Regions from separate parts of the Colwellia sp. 5_MG-2023 genome, predicted to be linked through region 1. Evidence: predicted binding sites of a transcription regulator. Region 1 holds the regulator's gene; each other region holds the start of a gene.

Region 1 (2,283 bases):
AAATATTATGGCAATATTACAAATTCGAAAAGGCCTTAATGAAAATGAAAGGCAAACAAAATTAGAGCACCTCTTAGAAGAATTTAATATCAGCCATATTAAAGATAATTTAGGTATGAGTTTATCAGGAGGGGAAAGAAGACGCGTAGAAATAGCCCGTGCTTTAGCAGCAGATCCTGAATTTATATTACTTGATGAACCTTTTGCAGGTGTTGACCCTATTTCTGTCGGCGACATAAAAAAAATAATTATTCATCTTAAAAACCGTGGTCTTGGTATCTTAATAACTGACCACAATGTTCGTGAAACACTTGATGTATGTGAGCATGCTTACATTGTTAGTCACGGTGAAATAATAGCAGAAGGAGATTCTAATCAAATTCTTGCTAATCAAAAGGTAAGAGATGTATACCTAGGCGAGCAATTCACGCTATAGTTAACATATATAATAAATTCGTAGACTATACTTGCTCTAAGTTAGTAACTATAAACAATAATAACAGGAATTAAGACAACGTAGATGCGCCCAACTCTGCAACTCCGGATAGGACAACAACTAACCATGACGCCACAACTGCAACAAGCTATAAAGCTTTTGCAGTTATCGACGTTAGAGCTTCAACAAGAAATTCAAGAAGTACTTGAAAGTAATCCTCTGCTTGAAATTAATGATCAAGAAACCTCAGATAATAATTCAGAGGATAGTAGAGATAAACTTGAAGAAGCTTTTTCAGCCACCATCACAGAACGATCTACCAGTGATGGAAGTGAAGATTCATCAGCCTCTATTGATGAGATAAGTACAACAGAAGCAATGGAGAAAAATGACATACCAGAAGAGTTGAACATTGATACAACTTGGGAAGAAAGTTACAGTGCTGGTACGTCAAATACAGGGGCAATTAGTAGCCCAAGTGAAGATTACACCTATCAAGGTGAAACGATCGATTCAATACAAGATCACCTTTTATGGCAAATGGAATTAACGCCATTTTCAGAAACTGATCGCACGGTTGCTATCGCTATTATAGAGGCTGTTGATGAAGCAGGTTATCTTACGGTATCGAGTGAAGAAATATTAGAAAGTGTTGGTATAGAAGGACTGGAACTTGATGAAGTCGAAGCGGTATTAAAACGTATTAATGTCTTTGATCCTGTTGGTGTTGCAGCCCGTTCTATCGCTGATTGTTTAATTATTCAATTAAATCAGTTTGATCCTGAAACCCCTTACTTAAAAGAAAGTAAATTAATTATCGGCGAGCATATCGACTTACTCGGTAATCGTGACTATCGACAATTAATGCGTAAAACTCGCCTCAAAGAAGAACAGTTACGTGAAGTAATGCGTTTGATACAGAGCTTAAATCCTCGTCCTGGTGATGCAGTAGTGAAAAGCGATGATCAATATGTTATTCCTGATGTTTCCGTAGAAAAGAAAAATGGTCGTTGGGTTGTCGAATTAAACCCTGATACTGCTCCTAAGCTATCAGTAAATCAACAATATGCTGCCATGACAAAAACAACAAAATCTTCTAGTAATGACGGACAGTTTATTCGAACAAACTTACAAGAAGCTAAATGGTTTATTAAAAGTTTAGAGTCACGTAATGATACTTTACTTAAAGTATCTAACTGCATTGTACAACGTCAACAAGGCTTTTTAGAACATGGCGCTGAAGCGATGCGACCTATGGTATTAAATGATATTGCTGAAGCCGTGGATATGCATGAGTCAACTATATCTCGCGTAACTACGCAAAAATATATGCACACGCCTAGAGGTATTTTTGAATTAAAATACTTTTTTTCAAGTCATGTTAGTACCGAAAATGGAGGTGAATGTTCATCAACTGCCATACGTTCATTAATTAAAAAACTCATTTTAGCAGAAACACCCGCTAAACCGCTCAGTGATAGCAAAATGGCAGACTTACTAGCACAACAAGGAATTAATGTTGCTAGACGTACTATAGCTAAGTATCGTGAATCCTTATCTATACCACCGTCCAACCAACGTAAGAGTTTATTATAGCCTGTGACTTTATTTTCTGAATTAACTAGAGAAGGAACATACTTATGCAAATTAACCTTACCGGTCACCATGTAGAAGTAACGTCATCATTACGCGATTGTGTTGAAACAAAATTAGCTAAATTAGAGCGACATTTTGATCATATCAATAATGTTCATGTAGTCTTGACTGTTGAAAAGTTAGAACAGATAGCTGAAGCAACTATACATTTAAAAGGCAGTGAAATTCATGCTTCAGCAGTAAGTGCTGAT
Region 2 (2,283 bases), on a different contig from region 1:
AGTGAGATCGTTAACTCAGTTATCTCAACAACGGTTTAATAATGTAATTCGTTATTTTTTAACTAAAAATAATTGTTTAATGCCAAGTACTGAACAGCTAGCTCAACTGTACCTACAATTGAATGCGGATAGTGATAAAAACCCTGTAGTGAAAGTTGGTGATAATGTGATTCGTCGTCATAAGGGGACTTTATATTTAACCGCTGACTTTATAGATATTAGCAATTGGCATACTGATATCGTGTTCAATGAGCCGAAAACAGAAATTGAGCTACCCGATAATTTGGGGAAATTATATTTTTTAAAGAAAACTAGCCAAGACATTACCGTAGCATCTCAACGAATTATAATGCCGAATGCAGGACAAAAAGTGACAATACGTTTTAATCATAGCAATCCTATTTGTTTACCTGATTATAGAAATCATTCTCGTAGTCTAAAAAAGATACTTCAAGAGTTAAATATTCCAGTTTGGCAACGGAAAAGGATCCCTTTTTTATATTATGATGATGTATTAGTCGCTGCGATAGGGCACTTTGTTTGTCAAAGTTATATTCCTAAAAATAATGATGATAGTATTCTTTTAAACTGGTCATAATCACCAGGTAACTAGCTGTCCCTTTCTTAGTCACACGCTACAAACAAACCGTACAAAAAATAACCTATGCAATTGTTTTAATTAAATTAAATCATTATTTTTGTGTCGAGTTTTTTTACACTAGTAGCTTTTAAAATAAGTGGAAAATAACAAGCCATCAAATATCCTTATATATCAACATCTTATTGGTATTATTTTTGTTGGCATGGTATGTGCTTTATTTTGGTAGGCTGTTGTAAAACAGTACTTTTTTTAAACTGTTTCTAGAGTATATGAAAGGTATAGTAAAACATTTGCATATCATTCATAGGATAACAGAATGAATTTATCGATAAATAAAGGATGACAATGAAAACTTTCAAGAAAAAATTATTAGCTGCTGTTACTGTTATGGCATTATCTCCACTAGCTCAAGCCGGTGTGATTTCTTATTCGGACTTTCAAGGCCCAGCTATTACAGATTGGTATGATACACTTACCGTTGCACAATTTGATGCTAACTTAGGTAACCTTGATTCAATTAACATTACTTTTTCTGCTGAAATGTTCTCAGATCTTATCCTAGATAATGATAATACAACAGCTACGACAGCAAGAGGTACTGTAAATGTTGAGACTTTAGGATCATTTTTAGGCTTAGGCGCACTTGAGTTGTCTTTATCTGCAACTACTGGTTTTCAGAACCTTGCAGCAGATGATTCTGGTGATACAGATGCTCCTACACTTGATGGTACTGGTGGTCTTGATGAGTATGCTGGCTTAGATTTAAGTGGTACTGATAGTATGACTATTACTATTGACTCTTCACATGCTGATTTCTTAAGCTTTATTGGTACTGGCACTATCTCTACTGTAGGTCTTGGTACTCTTGGCGGTTACGCAGTTTCAGGTGGTGGCGGTAACGTAGATGTTAATGTTAATACATTAGCTAAAGCTTCTTTAAATATTGATTATAACTATACTGAAACTACTAATCCTACACCAGTATCTGAGCCTACTTCTTTAGCTATTTTAGGTCTTGGTTTAGCTGGTATAGCTTTACGTCGTAAGAAAAAATCACTTTAATTTAATTATTCTATTAGTTTATAAAAATTCACTAATAAAGAATGATTAAGTTTGATTAATAAAAAACGCCGCACATTTTGTGAGGCGTTTTTTATTGGCATTCATTTTACTCTGTAATGGTGTTTCTATACTTGTACTAATGCGGTAATAGCCAGTTTATTAAAGTGCTTTCACTGCATAAGGTTTAACAACTGAACTATAAAATACACATATTATAGAATAGCCAATCGAGATAATATCTTCTAGTATTACTTAAACTCTATTTTGTGATGTTGTGCGAAGCTGCAGCAGAAAAAACAACATCAGTAGAGCTGTTAAGTGCTGTTTCAGCTGAATCTTGAATAACACCAATAATAAAACCAATAGCAACCACTTGCATTGCGATGTCATTATTGATACCAAATAAATTACAAGCTAAAGGTATTAGTAATAGTGAACCACCTGCGACACCTGATGCACCACAGGCTGAAATAGACGCCACGATTGATAATAAGATAGCTGTGCCAAAATCTACATCGATATTTAAGCTGTTAGCTGTCGCTAGGGTTAACACGGTAATTGTTATTGCCGCACCTGCCATATTTATAGTTGCACCTAAAGGAATTGAAACAGAGTAGGTA
Region 3 (2,283 bases), on a different contig from region 1:
CAATTAACATATCAGCCATAGTTGTTGAACTACTAATTTGTTGCCCATAAACTTGCTCTGCTAACTCTGAATAAGCGGCAATTTTCGACGCTTTAATGGCCATTAGCATCCGTTGAGTTTTGTTATCAGATTTTTGTAAACTTATTGGTGCGTAACCAATACCGTGAATAATAGGAAATACTTGTGGTTCAACTACTTGCCATTGTACATGCTTATCGTACATGCTTGTGCAAGAAGCAATAAACAGTAAACTTACAACAGCAGTTATTATTTTAAAGCGTGCATTTATCATTATTTCACCTCTTAAATTACTGTTGAATAGCAACAGCGCGCTGCTCTTTAATTAATTTATGATTACTGCGAATCATCATACCGTCTTTCATTATGACATGTTCACCATGATTTTTTTCTGCACCTACAACCCATTTAGGAATAAAAGATTGTGCTGTAGCAACAACAACATGAGATTGAATGCCAATCATACGTGCATTAACGATAATCCCGTCTTCTTGCTCCATCATAGTTCCTGTGACTACATAGTCAATAATCTGACGTTCAGGAAGCTCTTCCCAATCACGACTAAAAACATAGTCGCCTGCTTTTGTAACACGAATATGACCTGTAGCCTTGTAGTCAATAATGACCAAACCATGACTCTGTAATTCATGCACAAAGCTTTCTGCTATTTGATTTCCTAGCCAATTAGTTGACTCAAGATCCTCTAAATTCACAAACGAAGCAACAGCCACCGGCGTTTTCGCGTTAACAAAACTACTATTTGCTAACATTTGATACGCTAAACCTTTTACTAAATCATTAATGGCATGCTTAGGTAAGTTATAACTATCTATCTCACTTTTATCTGTTTGCTTTATCTTATAAAAGTTATCTTCTTTTACTGTATTGCTACAAGATAAAAGAGTCGGCAGCAGTAATGGTATCAGCCACTTTATCATAGTGAACCCCTTAATAATTCAACATTTATGCTATATTTCGCTAGCTTAAGCAATGAACTTTTTATCTATTCGATTATTTATTGCTATAAAACAATGCACATTTCAAGCCAATTAAGCTTCAAGTACAAGGTTAGTTAAAATAAACAGGCACACATTGTGCATAAGCTCTATAGTAAAGTTCCTTGTAAATTGCACTATGCCTAAAACAGGCTTTTCATTTTCATGAGAGAGTATATGTATACTATATCTAAAAAAATCATTTTATCTATCAGCTTAATGGTAACTAGCGCTATTACTAATGCACAATGGTATGAGGCTCAAGGCTATGCATCAACAGCTAAAGACTCGGTTGAAGTAGCGCGAACTAAGGCAATGGAAAATGCGTTAAAAAAAGCATTACTTGTCGCTGGTGCTAGCGTTTCAAGTATTCAACAAGTAGTGAATGGGTTGCTCACTCAAGATCAAATAAGTATACGTGCTAGTGGCAGTGTGAATTCAATTGAATTAATAGAAGAGCTTCATAGTAACGATATGATTAGCGTTACTATACGTGCCGATATTTTTCCTCAAGAAAAAAAGTGTTTCTCGTTAGATTACAAAAAATCAATTTTGATCACCAAAAGCCACTTACTTCAAAGAGAACACGCAAACCTTGGCAAAATATATCAAATTGATTCCGCCATGATCAAACAGCTAAATAAAAAACTTAAAAATCAAAGTAGCTATAGCGGGGGTAAATTATTACTTAAAAGCTCAACAGAATTCTCGCGTTTAAATAATAGTTTCAATGAAGAAAAAATAAAACAACTCACAATCTCTCTAGCTGAAAATACCGACAGCCAATATGTTCTTTTTAGTGAAATTAACGATATGTCTTTGCAAGAGCAAAGAACAAATTCATTAAAAGTATGGCAACAACCGACCTACCCTAGAAATTTCGATTTTACCCTTTATTTATACAATGGTTTTAGTGGCGAACAAATATGGCAAGGTAATTACCAAGACTCTGCGGTTTGGGATTTCAATAAAAGAAGAAGTATTGATGTACACGCCACCACCTTTTGGCAGAGCGATTACGGTAATATGATTGATGCTTTACTTAGTCGAACAATAAATGATATTGACGAAAATGTTATGTGTGAGCCGAATGAAGGAAAAATAATACAAGTCCAAGGCAACCAAATTACAATAAATTTAGGTAAAAATCATGGCGTGAAAATTGGTGATGAGTTCACGTTACTCCATAGTAGCACTTTCGTTAGTCAACAAGGAAAAAGCTATACGGGTTACAATATTAGCCCTCATAAAGTTAAAGTAACCAAACTCA

The links. Region 1 encodes sigma-54, which starts transcription at its own class of promoters, with help from an activator protein. Its sites were predicted from a motif close to GTTGGCACGNNNNTNGNNT; they were not measured.
Region 2: a site for sigma-54 is predicted at 798-816, ahead of Q4496_RS01530 (PEP-CTERM sorting domain-containing protein). Genes of this name have one in related genera too.
Region 3: a site for sigma-54 is predicted at 1,050-1,068, ahead of Q4496_RS08260 (FlgO family outer membrane protein). Genes of this name have one in related genera too.

What each region holds. Positions count from the first base shown of each region.
Region 1 is NZ_JAUOPW010000004.1:27,475-29,757, reverse strand. Features, by position in the region: gene lptB (LPS export ABC transporter ATP-binding protein) at 1-436, shown strand, start outside; gene Q4496_RS04755 (RNA polymerase factor sigma-54) at 521-2,032, shown strand; gene hpf (ribosome hibernation promoting factor) at 2,077-2,283, shown strand, end outside.
Region 2 is NZ_JAUOPW010000001.1:375,504-377,786, reverse strand. Features, by position in the region: gene tilS (tRNA lysidine(34) synthetase TilS) at 1-598, shown strand, start outside; gene Q4496_RS01530 (PEP-CTERM sorting domain-containing protein) at 947-1,663, shown strand; gene sstT (serine/threonine transporter SstT) at 1,923-2,283, opposite strand, start outside.
Region 3 is NZ_JAUOPW010000008.1:97,088-99,370, forward strand. Features, by position in the region: gene Q4496_RS08255 (LPP20 family lipoprotein) at 1-292, opposite strand, end outside; gene Q4496_RS08260 (FlgO family outer membrane protein) at 309-956, opposite strand; gene Q4496_RS08265 (flagella assembly protein FlgT) at 1,191-2,283, shown strand, end outside.